3 regions of the Streptomyces sp. NPDC050287 genome follow, and region 2 is predicted to be linked to each of the others. Evidence: riboswitches for the same ligand, from Rfam matches in the RefSeq annotation. Region 2 holds a riboswitch; each other region holds the start of a gene.
The links. A riboswitch is a leader RNA that binds a small molecule or an ion and turns the genes downstream of it on or off. The one in region 2 is predicted to bind cyclic di-AMP.
Positions count from the first base shown of each region.

Region 1 (5,717 bases), on a different contig from region 2:
GTCGGACAGGCATGACCTGTCAAACTCCCCGGAGCGATCCAGGGGAGAGTCTCCCGGCTTCGGCTGGGAGAGAACTTCAAGGTACGACGGTCTCGGAACCGATGAGACAGTTGCCGACTGGGACGCGGCGTGCGGGCACTTCCCGTCCGCGTCCCGTCCGGCGCCTCGCGACAGCGCGCACTTCGACTCGCTGACCCCGCACCGCATCGCCGCCCAGGACCCCGACGGCGTCGAGCTCCTGCTCGTCCACACCCTGCTGCAGAGCCCCACGGCCACACTGTGCCTGGGCCCCACCCCTGGAGAGATGCCATGAGCGACATGGAGGAGAAGTTCCCGCGCGCCCTGTGGGTGCGGTTGATCATCTACATCGCGGTCGGCCACGTGTTCGCGGCCTTCATCTACTTCCTGTTCGAAGTGGGTGCCAAGCAGTAGTGGGTGCCAGGCAGCGGCGGGTGCCAGGCAGTAGCGGGTGCCAGGCACCAGCGGCCGTACGTCTCAGTCGAGCAGCCGTTCCCGCAGCCGGTCCCGGATCTCCGGGGTGATTCCCAGCCCCATCTCCAAGTACGCGTCGACGCCGCCCCACGTCTCGTCGATCGTCTCGAACGCGGCCGTCAGATACTCGACCCGGGCCTCGAAGAGCGGGCTGAGCAACTCCATCACCTCGGGGGAGTAGGCCGACGCCGAGGTGCCGCTGCGGCGCACCTTGTAGCGGCGGTGCTTGGCGTTCGACTCCAGGTAGTCGGCGACGATCGCCTCCCGCTCCACGCCCAGGACGAGCAGCGTCACCGCGACGGACAGCCCCGCGCGGTCCTTGCCGGCCGCGCAGTGCATCAGCACGGGAAGGCTGTCCTCGGCGAGCGCGTGCAGCACCCGGGAATGCTCGGCGGTGCGCTCCTTGATGATCGTGCGGTACGAGGCGATCATCCGGTTGGCGGCCTTGCCTTCGCCGAGGATCTCGCGCAGTTGGTCGATCTCGCCGTCCCGGACCATCGTCCAGAACTCGGCGCCGTCCGCCGGGTCGGTCAGCGGCAGGTTCACGTTGCGCACGCCCGGCAGCTCGACGTCGGGCCCTTCCAGCCTCTGGTCCGCCGCGTTGCGGAAGTCGAAGATCGTGTGCAGGCCCAGGGAGGAGAAGAAGGCGGCGTCCTCCTCGGTCGCGTGTGCGAGGTGGCCGCTGCGGAACAGCACCCCGTATCTCACCCGGCGTCCGTCCACCGTCGGCAGCCCGCCCACGTCGCGGAAGTTGCGCACTCCGGTCAGGTCGGGTTCGGTGGACGGGACCTGCTGCGTCACGGGCTCCTCCTCGTTCGGATCCCGTCGACGCGGCTCGGCGACAGGCACGCACTCGACGATACGACATGGGTTCCTGAGGCAATGAGTTGTCCACAGGCGTTGCACCGAGGGTGCGCCGACCCTGATGATGTTGAGGCTTGATTACACCTGTTCGTGTCTGTTGGTATCTGTGAGGGACTGCATGCTGGAAATCGCCGACAACGGCCGTACGTGGATTCTGTCCGGGCCGGCCAGCAGCTACGCCCTCCACCTCACCGAGGGTGACGAGCTGCTGCACCTGCACTGGGGCCCACGGATCGGGCTCGCCGACGCCGAGGCCCTCGCCGTACGCCCGCTGCCGGACTACTGGCCCTTCGAGTCCCCGCTCGACGGACGCGAGGAGTACCCCGTCGAGGGCGGCCCCCGCTTCGTCCGCCCGGCCCTGTCCGTGCGCACGGACGAGCGACGCGGCACCGAGTGGACCTTCGAGGCGTACGAGCGGGCCGAGGACGACGAACTGCGGCTGCGGTTCCGGGACGGAGGGCTCGCGATCACGCTGCACTACCGGATGCGGCACGACGTCGTGGAGCGCTGGGTGAGCCTGGACAACCAGGGGCCCGCGGTGGAGCTCCTGCGCGCCGACTCGGCCACCTGGACCCTGCCCGACCGTGACGGCGGCTGGCGGCTGTCCCAGCTGCACGGCCGCTGGGCGGCGGAGTCCCGGCTGGTGCGCGCCCCCCTCACCTACGGTGAGAAGGTCATCGGCAGCCGCCGCGGCCACACCGGGCACCAGCACCTGCCGTGGGTCGCGCTCGACACCGACGCGACCGAGGAGCGCGGCGAGGTGTACGGCTGCGCCCTCGGCTGGTCCGGGTCCTGGCGCATCGCCGTGGCCGAGCTGCCCGACACGCGCGTGCAGATCACCGGCGGCGCGGGCTACGACGACTCCGGCCTGCTCCGTCTGGAGGCGGGGGAGTCCTTCACCACGCCCGTCTTCGCCGGCCTGTGGAGCGAGGGGGGCTTCGGCGGGGCGAGCCGTGCCTGGCACGCCTACCAGCGGGCGTACGTCATCCCGGACGCGGACCGGGACCGGCCCGTGCTGTTCAACTCCTGGGAGGCCACGGAGTTCGACATCTCCGAGGAGCAGCAGGGGGTGCTGGCCCGCCGGGCCGCGGCGATCGGCGTCGAGCTGTTCGTCGTCGACGACGGCTGGTTCGGCAAGCGCACCAGCGACCGGGCAGGCCTCGGCGACTGGACGCCCAACCCCGACCGCTTCCCGCAGGGCCTCAAGCCCCTCGCCGACTCCGTGCACGACCTCGGCATGCAGTTCGGCATCTGGGTCGAGCCGGAGATGGTCAACCCGGACAGCGACCTCTACCGCGCCCACCCGGACTGGGTGCAGTACCAACCGGGACGAAAGCGGACGGAGTTGCGCAATCAGCTCGTACTGAACCTCGCCCGCGAGGACGTCCAGGAGTACCTCTGGCAACAGCTCCACACCCTGCTCTCCAGTGCCCCGATCGACTATGTGAAATGGGACTTCAACCGCTGCTTCACCGACGCCGGCTGGCCCGGCGACCCCTACCCGCAGCGTCTGTGGGTCGACCACGTGACCGCGCTGTACCGCCTGCTCGACCGGTTGCGTCAGGCCCACCCGAACGTCGCCTTCGAGTCCTGCTCGGGCGGCGGCGGGCGGATCGACCTCGGTGTGATGAGCCGTACGGACCAGGTGTGGACCTCCGACAACACCGACCCGCTCGACCGGCTCGCCATCCAGCACGGCTTCAGTCAGATCCACCCCGCGCGCGTGATGGCCGCCTGGGTCACCGACAGCCCCAACACGCAGCTCAACGGCCGGGTCAGCTCCCTGCGGTTCCGGTTCGTCAGCGCTATGGCCGGAGTGCTGGGGGTCGGCGGAGACCTCGCCGAGTGGACCGACGAGGAACTCGCCGAGGCCGGCGAGTGGGTCGCTCTCTACAAGGAGATCCGGCCCCTCGTGCAGCGCGGCGACCTCTACCGGCTGCGGCCCCCGGAGGGCGGGCTGAGCGCGGTGCAGTACGTCCTCGGCGACGAGGCGGTCGTTCTCGCCTGGCTCCAGGCCCAGCACTACGGTGAGCCGGTACCGGCACTGCGGCTGCGCGGGCTCGACCCGACAGCGTCGTACGAATGCCGTGAAACGGGCGAAGTGCACCGAGGGGCGGTGCTGCTGCACCACGGACTGCGTACCGGTTTGCGGGGAGATCTGGACGCGACAGTTCTCCGGCTGCGCCGCATCTGAGAGTTGTGCCCTAATTGGCGCCTTCATTCCAACTCCATGTGGAATCAGGCGTTCTGTGGGGCGGCGCGTGAGGAGCGTCATATTCGTGACCGTGCGTCGCCCGTCATGTCCACGTAATTCTCGCGTGTTTCAAGGGGATTCGGGTGAGGGGCTTCCTCCTGATCGACGGAGGGTGACCGGTCATTCCCTTGGGGAATCAACAGGAACGCAATGGGACGCAACCTCTCACTTGTCCCTGCGCGTCTTGGTCGCTTACCTTCACGATTCCATCCGGACGGACGCCCAATCCTGCCGCCGCCCGGATCCCGCACACACTCACCCGTACACGGCAGGAGCGGGGGACCCACAGGCACAACCGCCTGTTCCGGTCTCCGGAACAGGCTAGGGGTAAAGCCGTTTCTTCGGAGCGGCCGGGCATCTCCAGTCCGCACCCGACAGCTCACCTCGCAGGCGCCGGAGAGGAATTCGCCATGCCCGCGAAGGGTAAGCACCGCCGTCCGAAGACCCAGCGCTTCACCCGTTCCATAGCCGTCGCCGGAACCGGCGGCGCCGCACTCGCCCTTCCGCTTCTGGGGGCCACCGGTGCCCATGCGGCGAGTGCCCATTCCCTTTCGGGCAATTCCGCTCAGTCGTCTCTTCCGGTCGCCGCGAAGAAGTCGGTGACCGAAAAGGCGGTGGCCGAAAAGGCGGCTTCCGTGCGGGGTTCGGATGTGAGGACCTATTCCGTGCGGACCGGCGACTACCTCGCCAAGATCGCAGACGAGCAGAATGTGAGCGGTGGCTGGCACCGGCTCTACGACGACAACCGCCAGGCCGTCGGCGACGACCCGTCGCTGATCCATCCCGGCCTCAAGCTCACGATCGGCAAGAAGGCCGCGGCGAGCACCACGAAGTCCGAGTCGCCCTCCGAGGATTCGGGTGCGTCCGCCTCCTCGCCGAAGTCGTCCTCCTCGTCGAAGTCGTCCTCGTCTCAGAAGCCGACGGAGGCCACTCAGAGCGCGGAGACCACCACCACCGCGGGTGGCTTCACCCTCCCGGTCTCCGGCGCCGCCATCGGCACGCCGTACCACATGGCGGGCAGCATGTGGTCGAGCGGCTACCACACCGGGGTCGACTTCGTCGTCCCGACCGGCACCTCGCTCAAGGCCGTCGGCGCGGGCACGGTCGTCTCCGCGGGCTGGGGCGGCGCGTACGGCAACCAGGTCGTCATCAGGCTGGCAGACGGCTACTACGCGCAGTACGCGCACCTGTCATCGCTCTCCGTCTCGAGCGGGCAGAGTGTGTCCGAGGGCCAGCAGATCGGCCTCTCCGGCGCGACCGGCAACGTGACCGGACCGCATCTGCACTTCGAGATCCGCACCACCCCGGACTACGGCTCCGACGTCGACCCGGTCGCCTACCTCCGCACGAAGGGCGTCTCGGTCGGCTGACGCCCCGTAGACCATCTGCCTGACACGCTGCCGAAGGCCGGACCCCGATCCCCGGGTCCGGCCTTCGGTATGTCCGGGGCTCGGCGGACTTCCTGTCTCGTCCTGATCATCACATTGCGGTCATGTGGCAGGGGCGACCGAGGTGTCGACAGCGCGGGGTCGGTCAGGTCACAGTGAACTCCGTTGCGGGGTAAGCGCTTTCTCCCGCTGTCGCCCCCAACCCTCCATCACCCCTCCCGAAGGAGCCGCTTCCCGTGACGACCACGCGCAGAGCGTTCGGAGCCCTGGCGGCCGGTGCCGCCCTCACGGCCCTCGCCCCCACGGCCACCGCGAGCGCCTCGCCCCGCCACCGCCGCCTGATCGCCCACGACGACTTCCGCCACGGCCTCGGACAGTGGGCCGTGGAACTCGAGCAGGGCGGCACCGTCGCCGCCTCGAAGGGAATCCTGGAGATCGACGTGCCCGCCGGGGCGACGGTCTGGTTCAGGAAGCGGCTCGAAGGACCGTACATCCTGGAGTACACCGCCACGCCGGTGTCCGAGGGCGGGGTCAACGACCGCGTGTCCGACCTCAACAACTTCTGGAACGCCCTCGACGTCCGCTCCCCTGACGACCTGTTCGCCACCGCGCGGGGCGGTGCGCTCGCGGAATACGACTTCCTGAAGACGTACTACGCCGGCTACGGCGCCAACACCAACACCACGACCCGGCTGCGCCGTTATGTCGGCGAGCCCGGC
Region 1 is NZ_JBITIY010000010.1:166,042-171,758, forward strand. Features, by position in the region: partial or broken gene ACIBK3_RS31980 (XRE family transcriptional regulator) at 1-313, shown strand, start outside; gene ACIBK3_RS31985 (DUF6126 family protein) at 310-432, shown strand; gene ACIBK3_RS31990 (tyrosine-protein phosphatase) at 496-1,293, opposite strand; gene ACIBK3_RS31995 (alpha-galactosidase) at 1,475-3,550, shown strand; cyclic di-AMP (ydaO/yuaA leader) riboswitch at 3,857-4,016, shown strand; gene ACIBK3_RS32000 (peptidoglycan DD-metalloendopeptidase family protein) at 4,021-4,980, shown strand; gene ACIBK3_RS32005 (DUF6250 domain-containing protein) at 5,235-5,717, shown strand, end outside.
Region 1: another riboswitch for cyclic di-AMP. It lies ahead of ACIBK3_RS32000 (peptidoglycan DD-metalloendopeptidase family protein); the one in region 2 lies ahead of ACIBK3_RS46055 (M23 family metallopeptidase).

Region 2 (5,717 bases):
GCGCACTGGTGGCAGCGGACGTGGGTGCGTTACGGCGCGCTGAGCACCCTGCTCGTCCTCTCCGGACTCGTCATCCTCGCCCTGGTCCGCGAACAGACCGGCACGGAGGGGTTCCTGGTCGGGCTCGGGCTCGCCGTCCTGCCCGTGCCGCTCCTCCTGGCGGCCTTCCGCTGGCTCGACCGGGTCGAGCCGGGGCCCTGGCCGAATCTCCTGTTCGCCTTCGCCTGGGGTGCCTGCGCGGCGGCGCTGATAGCGATCGTCGCCAACAGCTTCGCGACGAGATGGATCGCCACCGCCACCGCGGACCCCTCCGGCGCGGACACCCTCGGCGCGACGGTGATAGCGCCGGTCGTGGAGGAGTCGGCCAAGGCCGCCGCCGTGCTGCTCGTCTTCCTCTTCCGGCGCCGGGACTTCACCGGGATCGTCGACGGGGTGGTGATAGCCGGGGTCACCGCCACCGGGTTCGCCTTCACCGAGAACATCCTCTATCTCGGCACCGCGTTCGGCACCGACCAGCTCACCGGCGACCGGGGGATCGCCTCCGTGACCGCGGCGACCTTCTTCGTGCGCGTCGTCATGTCGCCGTTCGCGCACCCCTTGTTCACCGTCCTCACCGGCATCGGCTTCGGCGTCGCCGCGCTGTCGGCCGACCGCCAGCACCTGCGCCGGGTGCTGCTGCCGCTGTCCGGGCTGCTGCTCGCGATGGGCATGCACGCCATCTGGAACGGCTCCTCGGCCTTCGGCGAGTACGGCTTCTTCGCCGTGTACGCGGCGTTCATGGTGCCCGCGTTCGGCCTGCTGACCTGGCTGGTCATCTGGACCCGGCAGCGCGAGCTGAAGACCGTGCGGGAGGAACTGCCCGCCTACGCCGTGGCGGGATGGCTGACACCGGCCGAGCCGTACGCGCTCGGGTCGATGCGAGCCCGGCGGATGGCCCGCGACCACGCCCGCCGGCACGGCGGCCGCCCAGCGGCACGGGCGGTGGCGCAGTACGAGGCGTACGCGACCTCGCTGGCGTTCCTACGGCACCGGGGACGCCGCGGCCGGGCGGGAGCCGACTTCGTCGTACGGGAAGGCGAACTGCTGCACGAGCTGTGGCGCCGCCGCGACGTGGCCCGCCCCGCCCTGGACCACGCGGCCCGGGCAACGGCGCCACCGGTCGCGGTGACGGCGCCGCCCTGGCCGGTGCGCGGGGCGTACGGCTATCCGACGGCGTCGGCCCATCCGGCCCATCCGAGGATGCCGTATCCGGGATATCCGGCGGCACCGGCCCATCCGGCCTTTCCGAGGACGCCGTATCCGGGGTATCCGGCGTATCCGACGATGCCGGATCCGGCGTACAACCCGTACCGGTCGTAGTCGACGGGGCCGAAAGGCTCAGGCCGACGCGTCCGTCAGGCGGGTGATCTCGGCCTCGGTCAGGGTCAGGTCCGCCACTCCCAGCAGCGCGGGCAGCTGCTCCACCGTCCGTGCGGACGCGATCGGCGCCGCGACCGTCGGCTGGGCCGCGAGCCAGGCGAGGGCGACCGTGGGGATCGGGGCGTCGTGGGACTGGGCGATCTCGTCGAGGGCGGTGAGGACCTTCTGGCCGCGCTCGGTCTGAAGATGCTTGGAAGCGCCCGCGGCCCGCGCGCTGTCGACCGTCGTACCGGGCCGGTACTTGCCGGTGAGGAAGCCGGAGGCGAGTGCGGAGTACGGGACGGCGGAGATGCCGGAACGTTCGGCGAGGTCCAAGAGCTCGCCCTCGTACGTGTCGCGCGAGACCAGGTTGTAGTGGGGCTGCAGGGCCACGTACCGGGCCAGGCCCTGGCGGTCGGAGAAGGCGAGGGACGCCTCCAGCCGCTCGGGGGAGATGTTGGACGCGGCGATGTAGCGGACCTTGCCGGCCCGGACCAGCTCGTCGAGCGCGGTGATGATCTCCTCGACCGGCACCTCGGGCTTGTCGAAGTGCGTGTAGTAGAGGTCGATGTAGTCAGTGCCGAGGCGCCGCAGCGAGGCGTCGGCGGCGGCCTTGATGTTGGCGGCGGACAGGCCCTGGTACTCGGGGTGCTGACTGACCTTGGTGGCGATGACGACGTCGGAGCGGTTGCCGCGGGCCCCCAGCCACTTGCCGATCACGGTCTCGGACTCACCGCCGGAGTTCCCCTCGGCCCACGCGGAGTAGCCGTCGGCGGTGTCGACGAAGTTGCCGCCGGCGGCCGTGTAGGCGTCGAGGACGGCGAAGGACGCCGCCTCGTCGGCGGTCCAGCCGAAGACGTTGCCTCCGAGGGCGAGCGGGAAGACCTCGAGGTCCGAGGAACCGAGCTTGCGAAGAGAAGTCATGCTTCTCTTCAACACCCGTGACGGAGCGCCTCATTCCGCCGAAGGTCCGAGGCGCTCACCAATTCCGCGTAAAACCGGCAGCCGTCAGCTGTCAGGGGTTGAGCCCCTTGCTCCGCAGCCACGACATCGGGTCGATGCCGGTGTCCGCGCCGTCCGGGTGGACCTCCAGGTGGAGGTGGGCCCCGGTCACGTTGCCGGTGGCGCCCACGCGGCCGATGACGTCACCCGTGCTGACCTTCTGGCCGACGCTGACGCTGATCGAGGACTGGTGGCAGAACCACAGCTCGGTGCCGTCGTCGAGGGTCAGGATCGTGCGGTAGCCGTACGCACCGGCCCAGCCCGCCTCGGTGATGGTCCCGCTGTGGATCGCCTTGATGAGCGTGCCCGTGGGCGCGGCGAAGTCGAGGCCGGTGTGGTAGCCGGAGGACCACAGCGAGCCTGCCTGACCGAAGGTGCCGGTGATGGTGTACGAGGAGGTCGGCAGCGTGTACTGCCTGGCCAGCTCGGCCAGGCGCGCGGCCTCGGCCTTCCTCTCGGCCTCCTCCTCCGCCTCCTTCTTCGCGGCGGCGGCCTTGGCCTGGGCCTCCTCCTCCGCCTTCTTCTTCGCGGCGGCGGCCTGCTTCTCGGCGGCGGCCGCGGCGTCGGCGGCGGCCTTGCTCTCGATCTGGTCCTGCTGCTGCTCGGCCTGGGCCAGGATCCGGGACCGCAGGACCTCACCGGCGTCCGAGCCGCTCTGCTTGGTCTGCGCGGAAGTCGTACCGACAGTGCTGAGCGCGGTCGCGGTGACCTCGGGGGTGTCATCGTCCGAGAGGAGGGAACCCACCGAGGGCAGGTCGGGCATGGAGATGGACAGCGGCGGCTTGCCGGTGTTGGCGCTGGCCATGCCGCCCGCGCCGACGGCGGCTATGACGCCGACGCCCAGGACGGTGGAGCTGCGGGCGAGTCCGCCGCGCTGCTTTGCGACACGGTGCCGGCCGCGTACGGGTCGGAGGGACTCCTCGGTGGGGTTCCACTCCGTCCAGGGGCCCTCGTCGGTGCGGTACTCGCCGTAGCCGAAGGTCTCGCTGTCACGCTGGCTCGGCACGAACGGGGCTTCTGGGGCAGGCCGGTTGGACGCCACGTGGGCGTGCTCCTTTCCTTCCTTCTCGCCTACCGGGTTAGCTGACGGGTTCGGAGCAGGAAGGTCTCCTACGCGCGTAAACAGCCGTGCGGACACGACGGTCTACGAGCGATTCACCCCAAGTGGTGGTTCCCCGGTTCCCTTGCGGGATTCGGCGCGTGCGCACGGAGCCGACTCTTGTGACGGCTGGGACGACCGCGCTGCGTTATCGAACGTTAATAGACGCGAGGCCTGTATTCCAAGCCGTTCCGCTTGATCATTAACGATTTCCGGCAGGACCAACGCCCCACCACCGGCGAAAAACGGGCGAGTTGACCAGGCACCAGAGACCGCACAGGAGTTGACGGTGTGTCAGTTGTTATGCGCAGGGCGCATGCCTGCTCACACGAGGTGACAACCATCGAACCTCGCCGACAGCCGCGAACCCGGCGGCCCCCGAACACACCGAGGGCCGGAACCCTTTCGGATTCCGGCCCTCGGCCTTCAGTAGCGGGGACAGGATTTGAACCTGCGACCTCTGGGTTATGAGCCCAGCGAGCTACCGAGCTGCTCCACCCCGCGTCGTTGTGTCTTCACTGTACGCCATACGCAGCACAGATGTCGCATCGGTCGTCCCGCCGCCCCGAACGGGGACCACCGTCAGCCCACCAAGTGCCGGTTCGGTGCCTTCGCCGACGTCTCGTACTCGTCGAGCACCACCACGTCCACCCCCGCCCCCTCCAGCAGCCCGCTCCCGTCCGCCCCCGCCACGAACGTGTCCGGCTCCCGCCAGGCCGTCACCACCCGCCGTACCCCCGCCTCCAGGATCAGCCCCGCGCACGGCACCGGCCGGGACGCCCGCCGCGCGCACGGCTCCAGGCTGCTGTATACCGTCGCGGACGCCAGCCGGGGATCTCCCGAGCCGATCTTCGCCAGTGCCGCCTCCTCCGCGTGCACGACGGGATCGTCACCCTCGCGCGAGTGACCGCGGGCCAGCTCCGTGCCGTCCGCGGCGACGATCACCGCGCCGACGCTGAAGGCGGTGCTCGACGGCGGGCACCGGCCGGCCAGTTCGCAGGCGAGGGACAGCCAGTGGCGGTCGGCGGCGGAGGGCAGCAAGCCGGTGCCGGGGGCCGTGGGCTCGTACCGCATGAGGACGACATCCTCGATCCGCCGGGTTTCCGCCAGGCGCAGCCGGCCACCTTGGTAGGCGCCCGGGCCGAAGAGCCGGGGCGCGTCCGGATCGCCGACGAAAAGCGGCGCGAGGACGAGCTGGAGTTCGTCGGCGAGGCCCTGCTGGAGGAGCTGCGTGTGGACGGTACCGCCGCCCTCGACCATGAGACGCTCCACGCCTCGTACGTCGTGCAGGTGTTCCAGAACCCGCCGCCAGTCGAGGCCGGCACCCACCGGAACGACATCGACGTCGAGGCCACGACCGCGGCCGAGGTCAGGGTCGCCGCCGTCGCTGCCGTCGCCGCCGAGGCCGAGGCCGACCGCACGCGCCCGTTCCGCGCCCTTGTCGGTCGTATATACGACCTTCTCACCACCGGTGTGCCAGAACTTCGCTTCCGGATCCAGGTCGCCCGACCCGCTGACCGCGACCTTGAGGGGGTACGCGGGCCGCCCGGCGGCGACACGGTCGGCGCGGCGCTGCGGCGAATTGACCAGCAGGCGCGGATTGTCGGCACGGATCGTCCCGGCGCCGACGAGGATCGCGTCGACGGATGCCCGTACCTCGTCGACGCGGTCGAAGTCGGCCGGGGAGGAGAGCAGCAGGCGTTCGGGGCCGGTGTCGTCGAGGTAGCCGTCGAGGGAGACGGCGGCGGACAGCAGGACGTAGGGATACGGCATCGAACGCGCTCACTCTCGAGGACGGGCCGGGCTTGGTTCAAATTTGAAACAAACCTACACTAGGGGTATGACGACTCGCTGGCTCACCTCCAAGGAGCAGCGCGCCTGGCGCGCGTACATCGCCGCGACGCACCTCCTGGAGGACGCGATCGACCGGCAGCTCCAGCAGGACGCCGGCATGCCCCACCTCTACTACTCCATCCTCGCCAATCTCTCCGACGCACCGGAACACCGCCTGCGCATGACCGACCTCGCCGAGCGCACGAAGATCACCCGAAGTCGGCTGACGTACGCGGTGACCCGGCTGGAGAAGGACGGCCTGCTGCGCCGGGAGAACTGCCGGTGGGACAAGCGCGGCAGCGTCGCCGAGCTGACCGAGGAGGGGATGGCGACGCTGGAGCGCACGGCGCCCGGCCATGTGGCGACCGTACGGGCGTCCTTGTTC
Region 2 is NZ_JBITIY010000032.1:16,439-22,155, forward strand. Features, by position in the region: gene ACIBK3_RS46045 (PrsW family intramembrane metalloprotease) at 1-1,359, shown strand, start outside; gene ACIBK3_RS46050 (aldo/keto reductase) at 1,378-2,322, opposite strand; gene ACIBK3_RS46055 (M23 family metallopeptidase) at 2,414-3,442, opposite strand; cyclic di-AMP (ydaO/yuaA leader) riboswitch at 3,454-3,609, opposite strand; tRNA gene ACIBK3_RS46060 (tRNA-Met) at 3,930-4,003, opposite strand; gene ACIBK3_RS46065 (dihydrofolate reductase family protein) at 4,082-5,272, opposite strand; gene ACIBK3_RS46070 (MarR family winged helix-turn-helix transcriptional regulator) at 5,340-5,717, shown strand, end outside.

Region 3 (5,717 bases), on a different contig from region 2:
GCCGGCTCGGGCCGTGTCTCGATGCCCGAGCTGGAGCTGCTGCCCGCCTCCTACGACCTGCCGGGCGCCCGCCTCCTCGACCTCGTCCAGGTGATGGACCGCATCCGCGCCGAGTGCCCGTGGTCCTCCCGGCAGACCCACCAGGGCCTGGCGAAGTACGGCATCGAGGAGGCGTACGAGCTCGTCGAGGCGATCGAGGAGGGCGACCGCGACGAACTGCGCGAGGAACTCGGCGACGTCCTCCTCCAGGTCGTCTTCCATTCCCGTATCGCGGAAGAGGACCCGGACGCCCCGTTCTCCATCGACGACGTGGCCGGCGGCATCGTCACCAAGCTCATCCACCGCCACCCCCATGTCTTCGGCGACGAGACGGCCACCACCCCCGAGGAGGTCAAGGAACACTGGCTGCGCACCAAGGCCATAGAGAAGCAGCGCACCTCGGTGACGGAGGGCATCCCCCTCGGCCAGCCGGGCCTCGCCCTGGCGGCGAAGCTGGCGTCGCGGGTACGGACGGCAGGGCTCGACGTGCCGCTGCCTCCGACCGAGGGCATCGGCTACGACCTCCTCGCACTGGCGGTTCGGGCCGAGGCGGAGGGCGTCGACCCTGAGGCGGCCCTGCGAGCGGCGGCGCGGGCTTATCGCGATGCGATCCGCGGGGTCGAGCAGTGACCGACCATCTCCCGACCGGCCAGCCCCTCCCCCCGAGCCCGTCCCTCGATCCCCCCGAGCTCTTCACCTGGGAGTTCGCCACCGACCCCTACCCCGCCTACGCCTGGCTGCGCGAACACGCCCCCGTGCACCGCACGAAACTCCCCAGTGGGGTGGAGGCCTGGCTGGTCACCCGTTACGTCGATGCCAAGCAGGCGCTCGCCGACCCCCGGCTGTCCAAGAACCCGGCGCATCACGACGAACCCACGCACGCCAAGGGCAAGACCGGCATCCCGGGTGAGCGCAAAGCCGAGTTGATGACCCATCTGCTCAATATCGATCCGCCGGACCACACGCGGTTGCGGCGGCTCGTGTCCAAGGCGTTCACGCCGAGACGCGTCGCCGAGTTCGCCCCCCGCGTGCAGGAACTCACCGATCACCTCATCGATCAGTTCGCCCGGGAAGGGAGCGCCGATCTCATCCACGACTTCGCCTTCCCTCTCCCCATCTACGCGATCTGCGACCTGCTCGGCGTTCCCCGCGACGACCAGGAAGACTTCCGCGACTGGGCGGGCATGATGATCCGGCACGGCGGCGGGCCGCGAGGGGGCGTCGCCCGGTCGGTGAAGAAGATGCGCGGCTATCTCGCCGAGCTCATCCACCGCAAACGCGAGGCCCTCGCGGACGTGGCCACCCCCGGCGAGGACCTCATCTCCGGCCTGATCCGTGCCTCCGACCACGGTGAGCACCTCACCGAGAACGAGGCCGCGGCGATGGCCTTCATCCTGCTCTTCGCCGGGTTCGAGACCACTGTCAACCTCATCGGCAACGGCACCTACGCCCTTCTCACCCACCCCGACCAGCGCATCCGACTCCAGCAGTCCCTCGCCGCCGGCGAACGCGGGCTCCTGGAGACGGGCATCGAGGAACTCCTCCGCTATGACGGCCCCGTGGAGCTCGCCACCTGGCGCTTCGCCACCCGGCCGGTCAGCCTCGGCGGGCAGGACATTGCGGCCGGCGACCCCGTCCTCGTCGTACTCGCCGCCGCCGACCGGGATCCGGAGCGGTTCGCCGAACCGGACACCCTCGACCTGTCCCGGCGTGACAATCAACACCTCGGGTACGGCCACGGCATCCACTACTGCCTCGGCGCGCCCCTGGCCCGTCTGGAGGGCCAGACCGCCCTCGCCGGCCTGCTGATGCGCCTGCCGGACCTGCGACTCGCCGTCCATCCGGCGGAGTTGCGCTGGCGCGGCGGGCTCATCATGCGTGGACTGCGTACGCTGCCCGTCGAGTTCACGCCACGTGGCCGACTCGTCTCACCTGCGTAAAGGTGACACGCACTCAAGTCTGTGATCTTCACGTGATCTGCGCGGCATTAACTTGTGACAAGTGATCGTCTGCCTATACGTTCACGGATCAGCGCGGCGCCGAGTGTCGAGTGTCGCGCTGGTCACCGTTGTCTCGCGAAAGGTCTCCGCATGCTCTCCGGGAACGGCCGTCATCGTCGCCCCCGCCAGGCCCCGGCTCTCCTCGTCGCGGCCGGAGTGACCGGCACCGCCATCGCGATCCCGTTGCTCGCCGCCACCGGCGCCAGCGCGGCCAGCGGCACCACCTGGGACCAGGTCGCCAACTGCGAGACCGGCGGCTCCTGGAGCGAGAACAGCGGCGACGGATACTTCGGCGGACTCCACATCGCCCAGGCGGACTGGGAGAAGCACGGCGGTCTCGACTACGCCTCGCGCCCCGACCAGGCCAGCCGTAACCAGCAGATCGCGGTCGCCGAGAAGATCCTCGCGGACAAGGGTGTCGGCTACTGGTCCACCTGTGGACTGCTCAACGGGCTGAGCAAGGACTCCAAATCGGCCGACGTCGACACGGGTCTGGGAAGCGGCGGATCGGACGCGTCGAGCGGCTCGGACTCGTCCGGCCTGTCTGACTCCGGTGGCCTGTTGTCCGGTTCGTCCGGAAGCGCGTCCTCGGGTGCCGCCTCGGGCGCACCTTCGCCGTCCGCCTCCACACCGTCGTCGGACGCCTCCTCGGGTGCGTCGAATTCCTCGGACTCGGCGGACAATTCAGTCAAGTCCGGCTCCTCCTCTGATCCTTCCAATTCCCCTGATTCATCGGGTTCCTCCGGTTCCTCCGGTTCCGCCGGTTCTGGTCCGGGCGCCGGTGGCTCGCGGAATCCCGGCGGCACGTCCGCGGGTGCGACCGAGCAGGACGACTCGGACAACTCCTGGCGGGTGGGCGGCTCTTCGAGCCTCGTCGACACCGGAGCCCTTGACGCTGGAGCCCTCGACACCGACGCCGCGGCCGGCGGCAAGCACCGCGGCGGCAGCGCCCCGGAGGGCACGCTCGCCGGCACCGGTGACGCCGGCTCCTCCGGCGGCCGTCACGCGGCCCGCGGTGACTCGTACACGGTTCGCGTCGGGGACACGCTCGCGTCCATCGCCGACTCCCTTGACCTCCAAGGCGGATGGCGCGCGCTCTATGAGGAGAACAAGCAGGCCATCGGCGCCGACCCGAGTCGCATCACTCCCGGTCAGACCCTTGGACTTGGTGTCGAATAGGGCGAAAAGCAACGGGAGTTCACGCATACTTCGCACCGAATGTCCGGGTTGGTGAAAGTGTGGGATGAGTCTCAGAAGCCTTGATCGTCTTTGAAATTCCCCGGATCGCGTGTCTACGGTCAGGACCGCTCGTCACCACGAGCCCCGGCTGCCGCAACGCCGAATCCTGCCAGCGGTTGCCCGGGAACAGTCGTCGCGTCAAGCGCCGTAGGCAGGAGCGGGGGACCCAAGGTAAGCGCCGGGTCCGGCAGTTGAGGCCCTCCGGGGACTCGCGGCCGGCACCGGCTCGGGGTGAAGCCGCGCACCGAAAGGTGTGCGGCCGGGCAACTCAACCGGCCCGAACCCGACAGCTCACCTCGCAGGCGTCGGTGAGGGGATCCTTCCATGCTGTTTTCCGGCAAGGGCAAGCACCGTCGTCCGTCCAAGGCCACTCGGGCCATCGCCATCGCCGGTGTCACCGGCGCCGCCGTCGCCGCCCCGCTGATGGCGGCCGGCAACGCCTCCGCCGCCACCGCCTCCGAGTGGGACGCCGTCGCCCAGTGCGAGTCAGGCGGCAACTGGTCCATCAACACCGGCAACGGCTACTACGGCGGCGTGCAGTTCTCCGCCTCCACCTGGGCCGCGTACGGGGGCACCGCCTACGCCCCGCAGGCCAACCAGGCCTCCAAGGCGCAGCAGATAGCCGTCGCCGAGAAGGTCCTCGCCTCGCAGGGCAAGGGTGCCTGGCCGGTCTGCGGCAAGGGCCTGTCCGGCGCCTCCTACAGCGGCAGCAGCGCCGGCTCCTCGTCGAACGGCTCCGGCAGCGGCTCCAGCAGCTCCTCGAAGAGCACCACCCGCTCCACGACCGAGCAGCAGGCCTCCCGCTCCGCCGAGCGTCCGGCCGCGAAGAAGACCGTCACCACACCGACCGGCAAGAAGGTCAAGAAGGGCGACGGCGAGTACAAGGTCGTCAAGGGCGACACCCTCAGCTCCATCGCCGAGGCGCACGACGTCAAGGGCGGCTGGGCGAAGCTGTTCGAGCTGAACAAGGACATCGTCCAGGACGCCAACCTCATCTACCCGGGTCAGCAGCTGCACCTGAAGTAATCGGGTCGGCGGCTGCACCGCCTCACATCCGTGGTTCTTCCGCGGAAGGCCTCGTGGAGGGTCCCCCTGTCCCCACGGGCTCCCCGTCCCGGTGCGTATTCCCCCGTACGCACCGGGGCGGGGCTTTTTTGGGCTCCGGCTTTGTTCCGTTCGGAAACAATTTACTCTCGGTTCTGCCCAAGAGGTGGGCGAGCGCATGGCCGATCGGCCCTGGGCGGTTAGGCTCATCTCGCGGAGCCGACCGCGGCTCCGTGCACCACGGGCCCTGCGGCCCGCGTACCCGCGTCACATCCCAGAAGGAGATGCTCGTGCCGTCCATCGACGTCGTCGTAGCCCGGGAAATCCTGGACTCCCGAGGCAACCCCACGGTCGAGGTCGAGGTCGGCCTCGACGACGGAAGCACCGGTCGTGCCGCCGTCCCGTCCGGCGCCTCCACGGGCGCCTTCGAGGCCATCGAGCTCCGCGACGGTGACCCGAACCGCTACCAGGGCAAGGGTGTCGAGAAGGCCGTGCTGGCCGTCATCGAGCAGATCGGCCCGGAGCTGGTCGGCTACGACGCCACCGAGCAGCGCCTGATCGACCAGGCGATGTTCGACCTGGACGCCACCGACAACAAGGGCTCGCTCGGCGCCAACGCCATCCTCGGCGTCTCGCTCGCCGTCGCCCACGCCGCCTCCGAGGCCAGCGACCTCCCGCTCTTCCGCTACCTGGGCGGCCCGAACGCGCACCTGCTGCCGGTGCCGATGATGAACATCCTGAACGGCGGCTCGCACGCCGACTCCAACGTGGACATCCAGGAGTTCATGATCGCGCCGATCGGCGCGGAGTCCTTCTCCGAGGCGCTGCGCTGGGGCACCGAGGTCTACCACACCCTCAAGAAGGTGCTGAAGACCAAGGGCCTGTCCACCGGCCTCGGCGACGAGGGCGGCTTCGCCCCGAACCTCGGCTCCAACCGCGAGGCCCTCGACCTGATCCTCGAGGCCGTCAAGCAGGCCGGTTACATCCCCGGCGAGCAGATCGCCCTCGCGCTGGACGTCGCCGCCTCCGAGTTCTACAAGGACGGCAAGTACCTCTTCGAGGGCAAGGAGCGCTCCGCCGCCGAGATGACGGAGTACTACGAGGAGCTCGTCGCGGCCTACCCGCTCGTCTCCGTCGAGGACCCGCTGTTCGAGGACGACTGGGCGGGCTGGAAGGTCCTCACCGACCGCCTCGGCGACAAGGTCCAGATCGTCGGCGACGACCTGTTCGTCACCAACCCCGAGCGCCTGGCCCGCGGCATCGAGGAGGGCGCCGCGAACGCGCTGCTCGTCAAGGTGAACCAGATCGGCTCGCTGACCGAGACCCTGGACGCCGTCGAGCTGGCCCAGCGCAGCGGCTTCAAGTGCATGATGTCGCACCGCTCCGGCGAGACTG
Region 3 is NZ_JBITIY010000013.1:262,241-267,957, forward strand. Features, by position in the region: gene ACIBK3_RS36485 (nucleoside triphosphate pyrophosphohydrolase) at 1-669, shown strand, start outside; gene ACIBK3_RS36490 (cytochrome P450) at 666-1,979, shown strand; gene ACIBK3_RS36495 (transglycosylase family protein) at 2,130-3,218, shown strand; cyclic di-AMP (ydaO/yuaA leader) riboswitch at 3,412-3,598, shown strand; gene ACIBK3_RS36500 (transglycosylase family protein) at 3,603-4,304, shown strand; gene eno (phosphopyruvate hydratase) at 4,607-5,717, shown strand, end outside.
Region 3: another riboswitch for cyclic di-AMP. It lies ahead of ACIBK3_RS36500 (transglycosylase family protein); the one in region 2 lies ahead of ACIBK3_RS46055 (M23 family metallopeptidase).